Regions from separate parts of the Streptomyces sp. NPDC030995 genome, predicted to be linked through region 1. Evidence: riboswitches for the same ligand, from Rfam matches in the RefSeq annotation. Region 1 holds a riboswitch; each other region holds the start of a gene.
What was found. A riboswitch is a leader RNA that binds a small molecule or an ion and turns the genes downstream of it on or off. The one in region 1 is predicted to bind cyclic di-AMP.
Positions count from the first base shown of each region.

Region 1 (5,329 bases):
GCCAGACGCTCCGGGTTGGTGACGAAGAGGTCGTCGCCGACGATCTGGACCTTGGCGCCCAGACGGTCGGTGAGGGTCTTCCAGCCGTCCCAGTCGTCCTCGTACAGCGGGTCCTCGATGGAGACGAGCGGGTACGCGGAGACGAGCTCCGCGTAGTAGTCGGTCATCTCGGCGGCCGAGCGGGAGTTGCCCTCGAACTCGTACTTGCCGTCCTTGTAGAACTCGGACGCGGCGACATCGAGCGCGAGCGCGATGTCCTTGCCCGGGGTGTAGCCGGCCTGCTTGATGGCCTCGACGATGAGGTCGAGCGCGGCGCGGTTGGAGTCCAGGTTCGGGGCGAAGCCGCCCTCGTCACCGAGACCGGTGGAGAGGCCCTTGGTGTGCAGGACCTTCTTGAGGGTGTGGTAGACCTCGGCACCCCAACGCAGCGCCTCGGAGAAGGACTCCGCGCCGATCGGGGCGATCATGAACTCCTGGATGTCCACGTTGGAGTCGGCGTGCGACCCACCGTTGAGGATGTTCATCATCGGAACGGGCAGCAGGTGCGCGTTCGGACCGCCGAGGTAGCGGAAGAGCGGAAGGTCCGAGGCCTCGGACGCGGCGTGCGCGACGGCGAGGGAGACGCCGAGGATGGCGTTGGCGCCGAGCGAGCCCTTGTTGTCGGTGGCGTCCAGGTCGAACATGGCCTGGTCGATCAGGCGCTGCTCGGTGGCGTCGTAGCCGACGAGCTCCGGGCCGATCTGCTCGATGACGGCGAGGACGGCCTTCTCCACGCCCTTGCCGAAGTAACGGTTGGGGTCACCGTCACGGAGCTCGATGGCCTCGAAGGCACCGGTGGAGGCGCCGGACGGAACTGCAGCACGGCCGGTGCTGCCATCGTCGAGGCCCACCTCGACCTCGACCGTGGGGTTGCCTCGGGAGTCCAGGATTTCCCGGGCTACGACGACGTCGATGGACGGCACGAGCATCTCCTTCTGGGATGTGACGCTGGGTGTGCGGTGGCGTCAGGCCGTGGGATGGCCTTGCCGACTAGAGCCTAACCGGATCCGGGGACTCGACCTGCCGACCGCCCGGGTCCTGGGACGAAAAAGGGACCGAATACCCCTCTTCCGGGACATAGGACTCCGGTATCCGCGCGGTGGCGCCGGCGCGAACGCCACCGCCCGGCGCGTGGGGGGAGACGCGCCGGGCGGTGGGAACGGTCTGTGTCGTTCAGACTCCTGCGGCTATTGCCGCAGTGTTCAGCTGAGCTTCAGCTTCTGACCCGGGTAGATCAGGTCGGCGTCCGAGACGATGTCCTTGTTCAGCTCGAACAGCTTCTCCCAGCCGCCCTGGACGCCGTTGGCCTCGGCGATGGTGCCCAGGGTGTCACCGGACTTGACCTCGTACGAGCCGTTGCCGGTCTTCGGCGCGGCCGGAGCCTCGGCGCGCTCGGAGCGGGTGGTCGGGGTCTCGGCGCGCTTGGTGTCCTTCTTCGGCGCGGCCTTCTGCTCGGTCTTCTTCGTGTCGGCCTTCGGCTTGGTGTTCTTCGGGGTCTCGGTGGACCCGCCGCCGGTGTACGAGGAGTTCGACAGGCCCACGCCGCAGTGCGGCCAGGCGCCCTTGCCCTGGCCCTTGAGGACCTTCTCGGCGATGGCTATCTGCTGGGACTTCGAGGCCTGGTTGGCCTGCGCGGCGTACGACTTGCCGCCGTACGCGGCCCACGTGGAGGACGAGAACTGCAGGCCGCCGTAGTAGCCGTTGCCCGTGTTGATGGCCCAGTTGCCACCGGACTCGCACTGCGCGACCTTGTCCCACTCGGAGGCGGTCGCGGCGGAGGCGGTGCCCGCGGCCATCAGCGGAGCGGCCACGGCCACACCGGCGACACCGGCGAGCGTTACGAGGCGGGCAGTCCGCTCAATAGCAGTACCGCGACGGTGCTTGCCCTTGCCGGAAAGCAGCATGAGGTTTCTCCTCACCGACGCCTACGAGGTGAGCTGTCGGGTTCGGGCTGATGAGTGCCCGGCGATGCGACCCAGTCGCACCTCTTAACCCCAAGCCGGTGGCGTGACCGTCTCTCAACGGCCGCTCCCGGCACCTACCTTGGTTCCCCCGCTCCTGCCTTCGGCGCTTGACGCGACGACTGTTCCCCCCGTCCGCCGGCAGGATTCGGCGATGCGGTCGAAGGAGCTCGCGGTGGCGAGCGATTCAGAAGGTAGACAGGTCTCTCCCCGATGTTCAACGAGGAACATCGGGGAGAGAGGGCCCCTACTTGCGCTCCCCGCCGGGGTGTTTGCGCAGGTGAGGCCGGGGTTTGCGGAAGCCCCGAGGTGGGACACGCCAGTTGACCGGAAGAGACGCATGTCTCACTTGCCGAAAACCGACAACCATCCCTTTCCGGGCCGCCGAAGTGTCCTTATTGCACGGTTAGATCCAGGTTCTGACCGGGCTTGATCAGGTTGGCGTCATTGCCGATGACCTGCTCATTGGCCTGGTAGAGCTCGTTCCAGCCGCCCTTGACCCCCTTGGCATCCGCGATGGCGGCCAGGCTGTCGCCCGCCTTCACCGTGTACGTGGGCTCCGACGGCGCGTCAGAAGGTGCGGGAGCCTCGGGGGCGGGCTCACCGCGGTGCTTGCCATTGCCCTCGGCGGGGGTGGCGCCCGGAGTCGCCGGGGCCGCCGGAGCCGCCGGAGCCGTCGGGTCCACCGCGGGCCGGCCGGGGGTCGCGGGCGCGCTCGGGTCCGCCGGGACGGTCGGGGCCGTCGGGTCGGCCGGAGCCGTCGGGTCAGCCGGGGCCGTCGGGCCTCCGGGGGTCGCCGGGGGCGTGGTCGAGTCGCCCGGGACGACCGGCGCCGACGGGGCGTCCGGCACGGGCATGACGGGCAGTCCGACGGACGGCGCGTCGGGAATCAGGTACGAGGGAGAGCCGGACGGGCTCGGGATCACCGGGCCCGACGCGGTCGGGGCCCCGAAGTCGATGGCCGGCCGCTCGCCCGCGCGGGAGGGCACGGTGTCGTCCGGGCGGGACGGGGAGGGCGCGATCGTCCCGGAGGCACCGGGCAGACCGGGGTCCACCGCCGCGGCGGGACCCTGCCGGTCCAGCCCGGCGGAGGTCGCGCACAGCGGCCACGCCTGCGGCCCCTGCGAGGCGAGCACCCGCTCGGCCACGGCGATCTGCTGGGAGCGGCTCGCGAGGTCGGCCCGCTCGGCGAAGTCGAGCCCGCCGGCGCTCTGCCACTCCTCCTGGGTGAACTGGAGCCCGCCGTAGGCGCCGCTGCCGAAGTTGGCACTCCAGGAGCCACCGCTCTCGCATTCGGCGACCTTGTCCCACGTGGACGTGTCGGCGGCGGTGGCACTGGTGGCCGCTAGCAGCGGCAGGGCCAGCGCGGAGCCAGTGACTCCGGCTGTGACTACCAGCGCGGGGACCTGGCGGGGTCGTCTGTGGCGGCCGTTCCCGGAACGCATGAAGGTGCACCTTTCGCATAACGGCGGGGTAACGGCAGAACCTAGCGGCCTTCGAACGATTGTCACAACTCCGGCCGTGAACTGACTTCTGGTCAGGCGGCTATCAAACGTTCCGAGGTGTGAAGCGGACGGGAAGAGTGCGCAGGCCACGCATGATCAGTCCGCCGCGCCAGCGCAGGTCTTCAGGCGGAACAGCCAGTTCCAGATCTGGCAGACGCGTCAGCAAAGTCGCGAGCGCGGTCTGCCCTTCAAGTCGTGCGAGCGGGGCGCCCAGGCAGTAGTGGATGCCGTGCCCGTATCCGAGGTGCTGGTTGTCGGTCCTGGAGAGGTCCAGGGTGTTCGGATCGGCGAACCGTGCGGGGTCCCGGTCGGCGGCCGCGAGGACGACCAGGACCGGATCTCCGACCGCGATCTCCCGGCCGCCGAGGGTCAGCGGCTCGGTGGCGAACCGCCAGGTCGCCAGTTCCACGGGGCCGTCGTAGCGGAGCAGCTCCTCGACACCGGTGGCCAGCAGTCCACTCTCGCCCGCGGCGAGGGAGAGCTGGAGGCGCTCGCGCTGATCCGGGTTCACGAAAAGGGCATGCAGTCCATTCCCAATCAAATTAACCGTGGTTTCAAAACCTGCGAACAAGAGGATGAAAGCCATCGCCGTGGCCTCCGCCTCCGTCAGGTGGTCGCCGTGGTCGCTCGCCCGGATCAGGTCGGAGATGAGGTCATTGCCCAGATCGTCCCGCTTGCGGTGGATGAGCTCCCCGAGATAGGTGCGCATCTGCTTCACGGAACGGGCGACTCCGCCGCGCGGGCCACCGCCGTGGCGGATCATCATCCCCGCCCAGTCGCGGAAGTCGTCCTGGTCCTCGCGCGGTACGCCGAGCATCTCGCAGATGGCGTAGATGGGGAGCGGGAAGGCGAACTCGTGGATGAGGTCCGCCTCTCCCTTCTCGACGAACTGCTCGATGAGGTGATCGGTGAGCGCCTGCACCCGCGGGGTGAACTCGGCGACCCGGCGCGGGGTGAACGCCTTCGACACCAGCCTCCGCAGCCGGGTGTGGTCCGGCGGGTCGATGTTGAGCAGATGCGTCATCAGCTCCGCCTTGCGCTCCCCCGGGATCCCGGTCTTGCCCTTGGCGTGCGCGGGCTCCGCGTGGTGCGCCGGATTCTTGCTGAGCCGCTGGTCGGCCAGGGCCTGGCGGGCGTCGGCGTAGCGGGTGACCAGCCAGGCCTCGACCCCGCTGGGGAGCTTGGTGCGGTGCACCGGGGAGTGCTCGCGCAGCCATGCGTAGGCCGGGTACGGGTCGGTTGCGAACTCCCAGTCGAAGAGGGTCGGGCCCTCGGTGGCAGGGGTGTCGGCTGGGTTTGCGGGGATCTGCTCATGCACCCGATGACCGTATCCCGGCGCCGAGCCGGCACCCCATATGGCCCGGTTCGTCGCGGCTGTCCGCAGATCGGCCATCACTTGACCTCACCTTGTCAGACATTCCTACTTTCGATTTTGTGGATGTGAGGATCTTGAAGAGCAGTTTCGCGGTGGTGGAGAGACGGGCCGAGCACGCGGTCAAGTTCTTCTACTCCCACCTCTTCTGGCACAACCCCGGGATCCGTGACCTGTTCCCCGCCTCACACGAGGACATGGAGCGACAGCGGGACCGGCTCTTCGCCGCGCTCACGCACGTGATCGCCCACTTCGACGACGAGACCGTCGTCCCCTATCTACGCGACCTGGGGCGCGACCACCGCAAGTTCCTGGCCGGCCCCGAGCACTACGCGGCCGTGGGCTCCAGCCTGCTCGCCGCACTCGCCGAGACCTCCGGCGAGGCCTGGACCCCGCGCGTGGAGAAGGCCTGGGCCGAGGCCTACCAGGTGATCGCCGACGCCATGATGGGC
Region 1 covers NZ_JBVIFS010000007.1:208,627-213,955, reverse strand. The annotation lists gene eno (phosphopyruvate hydratase) at 1-968, opposite strand, end outside; gene ACZ45T_RS14545 (transglycosylase family protein) at 1,242-1,943, opposite strand; cyclic di-AMP (ydaO/yuaA leader) riboswitch at 1,947-2,119, opposite strand; gene ACZ45T_RS14540 (transglycosylase family protein) at 2,396-3,445, opposite strand; gene ACZ45T_RS14535 (cytochrome P450 family protein) at 3,549-4,823, opposite strand; gene ACZ45T_RS14530 (globin domain-containing protein) at 4,946-5,329, shown strand, end outside.

Region 2 (5,329 bases), on a different contig from region 1:
TGGGTGTCTGGCTGGGTGTCTGGCTGGGTCTGGCTGGGTCTGGTCTGGTGTTGCGGGTCGTGAACGGGTCCGGCTGGGGGTGCGACGCGGACCATTGTGGCCCGAGGCACCGACAACGCCGACTCCGACCCCGGGGGTCCCCCCAGACGGAGTCGTGGGGAGTGACCCGGGAACTTATCCGGCGGCCGACGCGCTTGCATACAGTGGCAGGTCTGACAGAAATCTCTGCATCGCGATCGAAGGGACCACATGCCCATGGGTCACACGGCCACCGCCCAGGCCGGCTCCGGCGGCCTGACAGCGACCGAGCACCGGCTGGCCAACGGCCTGCGCGTGGTGCTTTCCGAGGACCACCTGACCCCGGTCGCCGCGGTCTGCCTCTGGTACGACGTCGGTTCGCGCCATGAAGTCAAGGGCCGTACCGGCCTGGCTCACCTCTTCGAGCACCTGATGTTCCAGGGGTCGGCGAACGTACCCGGAACCGGGCACTTCGAGCTGGTCCAGGGAGCCGGCGGTTCCCTCAACGGCACCACCAGCTTCGAGCGCACCAACTACTTCGAGACGATGCCGACCCACCAGCTGGAGCTCGCCCTCTGGCTGGAAGCGGACCGCATGGGCTCCCTGCTGGTGGCCCTGGACGACGAGTCCATGGAGAACCAGCGCAGCGTGGTCAAGAACGAGCGCCGCCAGCGGTACGACAACGTTCCGTACGGCACGGCCTTCGAGAAGCTGACCGCCCTGGCGTACCCCGAGGGCCACCCGTACCACCACACCCCGATCGGGTCCATGGACGATCTGGACGCGGCGTCCCTGGAGGACGCGCGCGAGTTCTTCCGCACGTACTACGCACCCAACAACGCGGTGCTGTCGGTCGTCGGCGACATCGACCCGGAGCAGACGCTCGCGTGGGTCGAGAAGTACTTCGGCACCATCCCCGCGCACGACGGCAAGCAGCCCCCGCGCGACGGCACCCTGCCCGAGACCATCGGGGAGCAGCTGCGCGAGGAGATCGTCGAGAAGGTCCCGGCGCGCGCGCTGATGGCCGCCTACCGGCTCCCGCACGACGGCACCCGCGAGTGCGACGCCGCCGATGTGGCGCTGACGATCCTGGGCGGCGGTGAGTCCTCGCTGCTGCACAACCGCCTCGTACGCCGCGACCAGACGGCCGTCGCGGCCGGTTTCGGCATGATGCGCCTGGCCGGTGCGCCCTCGCTGGGCTGGCTCGACGTCAAGACCTCCAGCGGGGTCGAGATCCCCGCCATCGAGGCGGCCGTCGACGAGGAGCTCGCGCGCTTCGCCGCCGAGGGCCCGACGGCCGAGGAGATGGAGCGCGCCCAGGCGCAGCTGGAGCGGGAGTGGCTGGACCGGCTGAGCACGGTGGCCGGCCGCGCCGACCAACTGTGCCGCTTCGCGGTGCTGTTCGGTGACCCGCAGCTGGCGCTGACCGCCGTGGAGCGCGTCCTGGACGTCACCGCCGAAGAGGTGCAGGCCGTGGCCGCGGCCCGGCTGCGCCCCGACAACCGCGCCGTGCTCGTCTACGAGCCGCTCGCGGCCGACGAGCACGACGAGTCCGACGAGTCCGGCGAGCACGACGAGAACGAGGGGGCGGAGCAGTGAGCGAGACCGCAGCCGTCACGATGACCTTCCACCCGCGCCCGCAGGCCGGCGAGCCGCAGCCGTGGGCCTTCCCGGCCCCGGACCGCGGGCAGCTGTCCAACGGGCTGACCCTGCTGCGCTGCCACCGGCCGGGCCAGCAGGTGATCGCGGTCGAGATCAACCTCGCCGCCCCGCTCGACGCCGAACCCGAGGGCCTGGACGGCGTGTCGACCATCATGGCGCGCGCGTTCTCCGAGGGCACCGACAAGCACTCCGCCGAGGAGTTCGCGGCCGAGCTGGAGCGCTGCGGCGCCACCCTCGACGCGCACGCCGACCACCCGGGCATCCGGGTCTCCCTGGAGGTCCCGGCCTCCCGGCTGCCCAAGGCGCTGGGCCTGCTCGCCGAGGCGCTCGCCGCCCCCGCCTTCGCCGACGCCGAGGTCGACCGGCTGGTGCGCAACCGGCTCGACGAGATCCCGCACGAGCTGGCCAACCCGTCGCGGCGCGCCGCCAAGCAGCTCTCCAAGGAGCTCTTCCCGGCGTCCCTGCGGATCTCCCGCCCGCGGCAGGGCACCGAGGAGACGGTCGCCCGCATCGACTCCGCGGCCGTACGCGCCTTCTACGAGGCCCACGTACGCCCCGCCACCGCCACGGCCGTGGTCGTCGGCGACCTGACCGGCATCGACCTCGACGCCGTCCTGGCGGACACCCTCGGCAGCTGGACGGGCGGCACCGCCGAACCCCTCCCGGTGCCGTCCGTGACCGCCGACGACACCGGCCGGGTGGTCATCGTGGACCGGCCCGGCTCGGTCCAGACGCAGCTGCTGATCGGCCGCATCGGGCCGGACCGCCACGACCGCGTCTGGGCGGCCCAGGTGCTCGGTACGTACTGCCTCGGCGGCACGCTCACCTCCCGCCTGGACGCGGTGCTGCGCGAGGAGAAGGGGTACACCTACGGCGTGCGCGCCTTCGGCCAGGTACTGCGCTCCACGGCCGACGGCAAGGGCGCCTCGATGCTCGCCATCAGCGGCTCGGTGGACACCCCGAACACCGGACCGGCGCTGGAGGACCTCTGGACGGTGCTGCGCACCCTCGCGGAGGAGGGTCTGACCGACGCCGAACGCGACGTGGCCGTACAGAACTTGGTGGGCGTGGCCCCGCTGAAGTTCGAGACGGCCGCCTCCGTGGCCGGCACCCTCGCCGACCAGGTCGAGCAGGAGCTGCCGGACGACTACCAGGCGCAGTTGTACGCGCAGCTCGCCGAAACCGGCACGGTGGAGGCGACTTCGGCGGTCGTGAAGGCCTTCCCGGCGGACCGGCTGGTCACCATCCTGGTGGGCGACGCGGCGCAGATCGAGGCGCCGGTGCGGGCCCTCGGGATCGGCGAGGTCAGCGTCGTCACCGACTGACGGCGGCCGACGACCGACCGACCGACGACCGACCGACGACGGGACGTCGGCCGCGTGACGGTCAACTGACGCATCCTGAAAGGGGCTCTGGCGGGCTTGTCCGCCGGGGCCCCTTTTGTCCGTTTGGTGGTGAGGTTGCTTTTATGTGGTGTGGCGTACGCAACAAAAAGCCGCGTCTGTTTGGCGATTGACTGATGATCCGCCTAGCGTCGGCCGTGCTGTCCGTCAGTTGTGCCCGCCGCACCCGCGGCACCGGACAGCGATCGCCGAGTCCCCGTCAGGCGCGAGCCTGGGGAGCCGGGGACCCACATGTGTCCCTGGGGTGAATCGGGCCGCCTCGCCAGAGGAGGCCCGTAGGAGACCTTCCTGCTCCGAACCCGTCAGCTAACCCGGTAGGCGAGAAGGAAGGAAAGGATCAAACCCTTCATGGCGTTTGGCAGTCGTCCCGCTGGTTCCGGCAAGCACCGTGGATCCAGCCGTCTGAGCCGCAAGACCGCCGGTTACGCCGGTATCGCCGCGATCGCCACCACGGGTGTCGTCGGCTCCCTCGCCGCCCCGGCCTTCGCCGCGGACAACCACAGCAGCTCCGCCCCGGAGAACGGGCTGGGTGCCGTCGTCGTCGCCGAGGACCTCGCGGGTGACATCACCGACCAGGCCGAGTCCCAGCAGCGCGCCGCCGACCACGCCGCCGCCCAGGCGCAGGCCGAGGCCGAGGCGAAGCAGCGGGCCGCCGAGGCCAAGCGCCTCGCCGAGGCCAAGGCGAAGGCCGAGCGCGAAGCCGCCGAGCGTGCGGCCCGCGAGGAGGAGCGCAAGCGCCTCAACACCTTCGTCGCCCCGATCGACGGCTCGTACGTCAGCACGCAGTACCACGCGGGCGGCGGCATGTGGTCCTCCGGCAGCCACACCGGCATCGACTTGCACGCCTCCTCCGGCACCTCGGTCCACGCGGTGGGCGTCGGTGTCGTGGTCGAGGCCGGCTGGGGTGGCGCGTACGGCAACAACGTCGTCATCAAGCACAACGACGGTACGTACACGCAGTACGGGCACCTGCACTCGCTGAGCGTCTCCGTCGGCCAGCAGGTCACCGCCGGCCAGGAGATCGGCCTGTCGGGCTCCACCGGCAACTCCAGCGGCCCGCACCTGCACTTCGAGGCCCGCACCGGCTCGCAGTACGGCTCGGACATCGACCCGGTCGCGTACCTGCGCTCGCACGGCGTCGATCTCTGACCCGTCCCGCACCCTTTCACCGAAGACCCCGGCTCCCCGAGCCGGGGTCTTCGTGTTGAGCCCCGTGCAAATGTTTCGTATTTCCCGGCTGCTCTCGGAAATTATCGTGTGTTGCAATAGAGTCGCAGCACGCGCGAGTGCGCGCATTGAGGCTGGCAGTCGGAAATAGGCGGAGGTTCGGTCTTGCGTATTCCTGCGCACGCAGTATGCACAGCAATCCGCGACGACATCGTCTCAGGGGTCTTCGAACCGGGCAGTCGGCTGACCGAGGAGGTGCTGGCCCGCCGGTACGGAGTCTCGCGCGTCCCGGTCCGCGAGGCGCTGCGGACCCTGGAGTCCGAGGGGTTCGTGACCACGCGGCGCCACGCGGGAGCCTGCGTGGCCGAGCCGACCGAGCAGGAGGCCGCCGACCTCCTGGAGCTGCGGATGCTCCTGGAGCCGCTGGCGGCGGCCAGGGCGGCCCGGCGGCGCACCGAGGCGCACCTGAAGGTGCTGCGCGGGCTGGTCAGGCTGGGGCAGGAGCGGGCCAGGCGGGGCCAGGGGGAGGATCTGAGGTCGCTGGGCGGCTGGTTCCACGAGACGCTCGCCCAGGCCTCCGGCAGCCCCGGGCTGATCGCCCTGCTCACGCAGATGCGGCACAAGGTCGCGTGGATGTACGTGGTGGAGGCGCCGGTCCGGCCCGTGGAGTCCTGGGCGGAGCACGGCGCGATCGTGGACGCGGTGGCCCGCGGGGACGCGGAGCGGGCCCGGGCGCTGACCGGGGTGCATGCCGACCGGGCGGCTGGGGCGCACCGGCGGCGGGTCCGCCCGGCGGTGAGCACTTCGCAACCTGCCGTAAACATGTCGAGCGGGCGGCATTAACAGGGGCCGTATACAAAGGACGGCATCGCGCGAATTCGCTGCGCGGTGGCGGACGGGGTGAATTCGCCGTGCCGAATTCCTGCGGAGCTGATTGCAGGTGCCCTCGGATTTCCGCAGGGCCGTTTCTCGGGCGAGCGGGATTTCCTCCGGGCTCGATTTCTCGCGGGCGCCGAGCCGGCAGCGGCCCGGGCGGCCCCGGTGGGACCCAGGCGTGGAAACGGCGAAGCCGCGGCCTC
Region 2 covers NZ_JBVIFS010000008.1:175,715-181,043, forward strand. The annotation lists gene ACZ45T_RS15545 (M16 family metallopeptidase) at 256-1,617, shown strand; gene ACZ45T_RS15550 (M16 family metallopeptidase) at 1,638-3,005, shown strand; cyclic di-AMP (ydaO/yuaA leader) riboswitch at 3,260-3,418, shown strand; gene ACZ45T_RS15555 (M23 family metallopeptidase) at 3,432-4,232, shown strand; gene ACZ45T_RS15560 (GntR family transcriptional regulator) at 4,416-5,093, shown strand.
Region 2: it holds a riboswitch for cyclic di-AMP, as region 1 does, so the genes downstream of both, ACZ45T_RS15555 (M23 family metallopeptidase) here and ACZ45T_RS14545 (transglycosylase family protein) in region 1, are expected to answer to the same signal.

Region 3 (5,329 bases), on a different contig from region 1:
GATGAGCCGTCCCTGCTCGACGAAGCAGGACTCTGGGATGATCCGTAGTGGCCTGGTCCAGTCTTGGGCCACGGTCGTCCGAGCCGTCCGGCAGTCGGCCCTTCTTACGAGCCCACCGCCTCCGGCTCCTCCCGGATCGCGGGACCGGGCCCCTCCGCCGCGACCGCGCGGGCCGGCTCGGCGGGCAGCGCGGGGCCGCCCGCCACGAAGGGGCGCCACCACGGGCTCGCCGGGGCCGCGGCGGTGCCCGGCTCGAACGGCTGGCCCGGGATCGGCAGCGCGATCGCCGCTCCGGCGCCCTCGGCAGCGGCCAGGGTGCCCTCGCCCGGCTCGTCCCACGGGTGCAGGGCCAGGTTGAAGGTGCCCCAGTGGATCGGCAGCATCGTGCCGTGCGGGGTGCCGCCCTGCAGGTCGAGGTGGGCGCGCATGCCCTCCTCGGGGGTCATGTGGATGTCGGGCCAGTACTCCGAGTACGCGCCGATCTGGATCATCGTGGCGTCGAAGGGCCCGTGCTCCGCGCCGATCTCCTTGAAGCCGGGGAAGTAGCCGGTGTCCCCGCTGTGGTAGATCCGGTGCTCGTCGCCCGCGACGACCCAGGAGGCCCACAGGGTGTGCTGCTGGTTGCGCAGGCCGCGTCCGCAGAAGTGCCGGGCGGGCGTCGCCGTGAGCGAGAGACCGGCGATCTTGGTGCTCTCGTTCCAGTCCAGCTCGCGCAGCCGGTCGGCCGGTACGCCCCATCGCTCCAGGTGCGCGCCGACTCCCAGCGGGACGGCGAAGACCGTGTCCGTACCGGCCAGGTCCTTGATCGTGGGCAGGTCGAGGTGGTCGTAGTGGTCGTGCGAGATGACCACGACGTCGACCTTCCCCAGCGACGCCAGCGGGACCGGCACCGGGTGCAGCCGCTTGGGGCCGGCGAAGGGGAAGGGGGAGCACCGCTCGCCCCACACCGGGTCGAACAGCACCCTGCGGCCGTCGATCTCCGCGAGCACGCTGGAGTGGCCCATCCAGGTCAGCCGCAGACCGCTCGCGGGCGGCTTCGCCAGCTCCGCCAGGGTCGTCGGGTACACGGGGATCGGTGCGGCGGGACTGCGCCGCGCCCGCTGCTCCCGGTGGAAGTAGATCTTGGCGAACTCCGCCATCGACCCCGAGGGTCTGTTCCGGGCCCCGAGCGGGTTCTGGAAGACGCCGTCGGCGAAGTTCGGCGAGCGGCGGATCCGCTCCAGCCGGGCGCCGGACGGGTCCGCGCCGAAGGCTTCGGGCCGCAGGGCACGCAGCCGCGGACGCAGGGGACGGGAGCCGGTCAAAGCGCCTCCTGGGAGGGTGGGGTCAGGGGTGGTCGTCGCTCTACGACCATCCCAACGCACACCGGCCCCGAAGGATTCCGCTTGTGGCCCCCGACCCCGGCCGCCTCCCCCGCCCCGGCCCGCGACCGCGCCCCCGCGTCCCCCGTCCCGCCTCCTACAGCGGCAGCAGGTCCGGCCGCTTCGCCTCCACGTGGTCCCCGGAGGACTCCCCGCGCAGCCGCCGACCGATCCACGGCACGAGGTGGTCGCGGGCCCACTGGATGTTGTCCCGGGTCACGTCCACCGATCCGCGCGGCCGCTGCGGCGGCCACGGCTGGTCGGGGTCGGTCGGGACGTCCAGCCCGAGCACCTGCCCGGCGCGCAGCGCGACCCGCGTGTGCCCCTCGGGCGACAGGTGCAGCCGGTCGGCGTCCCAGGCCCGCCGGTCCTGTACGGACTTCAGCGACCAGAGGTCGAGCACCGGGCAGTCGTAGCGGTCGGCGATGGCGCGCACGTGCGCGCTGTACGTCGCCACCTTGCCCCGGAGGTGCTTGAGCACCGGCACACCGCGGGTGTCGAAGCCGGTGGTGATCATGACCTGGCCGACGGCTCCGGCGAGGTCGGCCACGGCCGCCTCGAACCGTTCCGCCACGTCGTCCGGGTCGCTGCCGGGCCGGATGATGTCGTTGCCTCCCGCGCAGAAGGTGACGAGGTCCGGCGCGAGGGCCTTGGCCCTCGGGAGCTGGTCGGCCACGATCTGGTCGAGGAGCTTGCCGCGCACCGCGAGATTCGCATACCGGAAGTCGTGTTCTTCGCGCTGATCGGCCAGGAGCACGGCGAGCCGGTCCGCCCAGCCGAGAAATGAATCCCCGGGTCCCGGGTCCCCCACGCCTTCGGTGAAGCTGTCCCCGATCGCCGCGTACGAGCCGATGGTCTTGAGTTTCGTCGTCGTCGCTGCCACGGGACACATCCTTCACTCCCGTAACCAACCTACGCCAACGTAATGAGGGGTTGACGGGCCGTGATCTATACCACCCGCGGGATAAGGAATATGTACACGTGAGGCCGGGACCCCCCTCGGGTCCCGGCCTCACGCGTGTCCCTGCGCCGACGGCGGGTGCCGTCAGAGGCTCGCGCCCTTCGAGCGGAGGTAGGCGATCGGGTCGATGTCGGAGCCGTAGGACGGGCCCGTACGGATCTCGAAGTGGAGGTGCGGGCCGGTCGAGTTGCCGGTGGAGCCGGAGAGGCCGATGCTCTGGCCGGCGGTGACGCTCTGGCCGACCGAGACCGAGAGCTGGGAAAGGTGGCCGTACTGCGAGTAGTTGCCGTCCGCGTGCCGGATGATGACCTCGTTGCCGTACGCGCCGGCCCAGCCGGCGGAGACCACGGTGCCCGCGCCGACCGCCTTGACGGTGGTGCCGGAGCTCGCGATGAAGTCGACGCCGGTGTGGTAGCCGGAGGACCACATGCTGCCCGCGACCTTGTACTGGGTGGAGATCCCGCCGCTCACCGGCGCCACGAAGGAAGAGGCCGACTGCTGCTGGGCGGCGGGCGCCTCGGCGGCGGCCTCCTGCTGCGCCGGGGCGGCCTTCGCGGCCGGCTTCGGGGCGGCCTTCGAAGCGGGCTTCGGGGCCGGCTTCTGGGACGGCTTCTGAGCCGGAGCGGACTCGGCCGGAGCCGCCTCACCCGCACCACCGAGGTTCAGCTTCAGGCCAGGGTGGATCAGCGACGGGTCGCTGCCGACCGCCTCGCGGTTGTCGGCGTAGAGCTGCTCCCAGCCACCCGACAGGTGGCGCTCGGCGGCGATCTTGGAGAGGTAGTCGCCCGGCACGACCGTGTACACGGTCGGCGCGGCGACCGCGGCCTGGAGCGAGACCGGGACCTGCGGGGCCACCACGGGGGCCACGGTGGTGACGGCGGTCGTCGCGGCGGCCGGGGCACCGGCCGCATGAGCGCCGGCGGTGCCCATCAGCGGCAGCGCGAGGGCAGCGCCACCGGTGCCGGCGACGGCGAAACCGCGCGATATCGAGAGGGACTTGGGACGGCGGTGCTTACCCTTTGCAGGCATGGCGCATTTCCTCTCCGGCGCCTGCGAGGTGAGCTGTCGGGTTCGGACTGGAGATGTCCGGCCGCACATGAACGGAACATGTACGGCTTCACCCCTAGCCGTCCCGGCTCGAAGATCCGGGACAGCGGCTTACCTGGTTCCCCCGCTCCTGCCGCGCGTGAATAGTCGGGTGCGGTTTCCGGGCGGCGGCAGGATTCGGCGATCCACCCGGATCGATCGCGAACGTAATCCCAAAAGGCCACGCCGAACAAGCCATGAATTCCCTGACGGAATAACAGGGATGAGGGTCCGCCGGAATTCCGGTCACCCTCTGTCCATTCCGCACCGCCAACAACCGTTCCGACGCGGCCATTCGGCTTTCGTGATCAGGCACTCACGGTCACCGTATGATCTGGCTCACGGGGACGTGCCCGATCTCGCCTCCGCTGATGGCAAGTTATCGCCAAGTAGTGTAATTCGGACAGAGCACCCACAACGAGCACGACGAAGCGGAGGAGTTCCCTTGACCCAGCAGATACAGGAGCCGGAGTTGTCCGGAGTGCGCAATTTCCGCGATGTGGGCGGATTGCCGACTTCTGACGGACGAAGGGTCAGGACGGGACGACTGTTCCGAAGCGGACATCTCGCGCATGCCACCGAAACCGATGCAGACTTTCTCGGTTCGCTCGGCCTCCACACCGTCTTCGACTTCCGCAACGGCGCCGACCACGCGCTGGAGGGCCAGGACGTGGAACTGCCCGGCGTGCGGAACGTCAACATCCCGCTCTCGGATCCGGCCGACGGCCGCGAGTTCTGGAAGATGGTCCGCGACGGCGACGTCGAGCAGCTCCGCTCGATCCTGGGCGACGGGAAGGCCGCGGCCCGGATGGCGAACTCGTACCGCGGGATGATCAAGAACCGCACCGCCGAGCACAGCCGGGTCCTGCACGCCCTCGCCGAGGACAGCGTCCCGGCCCTCCTGCACTGCGCGGCCGGCAAGGACCGGGCGGGCCTGTCGATCGCCGTCACCCTGCTCGCGCTGCGCGTCGAGCGCGAGGCGATCGTCGCGGACTACCTGGAGTCGAACGCCCCGCACCGCCGCTACCGGGTCCGCCGGAGCGACGGGTCCGCCGAGGCCCGCTCCCCCGAGGTGACGGAGCTGCTCGCCCCGCTCTTCGACGCCCGCGCCGAGTACCTGCTCGGGGCCTTCGAGACCATCGACGAGACCTGGGGCGGCGTGGACCGCTACCTGTCGCAGGGCCTCGGGCTCACACCCGAGACCCTGGGCCGTCTCCGCGAGCAGCTGCTCGACTGACGTCCGGCGCAGCGGGCGGTCAGCGGTTGCCGACCGCCTGCTTCACCAGGGTCCTGCCGAAGTCCCACATCAGCCCGGACCCGCCGTGCGCCTCGTCCATGACCTCGCGGAAGGCTCCGACGAACCGGTCGACGTCCCGCTCGTCCACGATCAGCGGCGGAATCAGCTTGATCACTTCCAGCTGGTCCCCGGAGACCTGGGTGAGGATCCGGTGCTTCTGGAGCAGCGGCACGACGACCATCTGCGCGAAGAGCCCCTTGCGGGCCGCTTGGAGCATCGTCCAGCGGCTGCGCAGCCCCAACGAGGACGGCCGGCCGAACTCGATGCCGATCATCAGACCGCGCCCCCGCACCTCGTGCAGCAGCTCGTACTCGTCCACGAGCGCCGCCAGCCGCCCGCGCAGCAGATCGCCCATCGCCCGGGCGTTGGCGACGACCTCCTCGTCCTCCATGACCGACAGCACCGCCAGCCCCGCCGCCATCGCCTGCGCGTTGGACCCGAAGCTCGCGGAGTGCACGAGCACCCGGTCCATGGACGAGTAGACCTTCTTGAAGATCCAGTCCTTGCCGAGGGTCGCGCCGACGGGCACGTAGCCGCCCGACAGCGCCTTGGCCACGCACACCAGGTCGGGCTCCACGCCCGGCTCGTGCTGGTACGCGTAGAAGTACCCGGTGCGTCCGAGGC
Region 3 covers NZ_JBVIFS010000021.1:123,342-128,670, reverse strand. The annotation lists gene ACZ45T_RS27485 (hypothetical protein) at 1-72, opposite strand, end outside; gene ACZ45T_RS27480 (MBL fold metallo-hydrolase) at 105-1,304, opposite strand; gene ACZ45T_RS27475 (SGNH/GDSL hydrolase family protein) at 1,459-2,253, opposite strand; gene ACZ45T_RS27470 (M23 family metallopeptidase) at 2,407-3,351, opposite strand; cyclic di-AMP (ydaO/yuaA leader) riboswitch at 3,355-3,529, opposite strand; gene ACZ45T_RS27465 (tyrosine-protein phosphatase) at 3,854-4,645, shown strand; gene ACZ45T_RS27460 (aspartate aminotransferase family protein) at 4,665-5,329, opposite strand, start outside.
Region 3: it holds a riboswitch for cyclic di-AMP, as region 1 does, so the genes downstream of both, ACZ45T_RS27470 (M23 family metallopeptidase) here and ACZ45T_RS14545 (transglycosylase family protein) in region 1, are expected to answer to the same signal.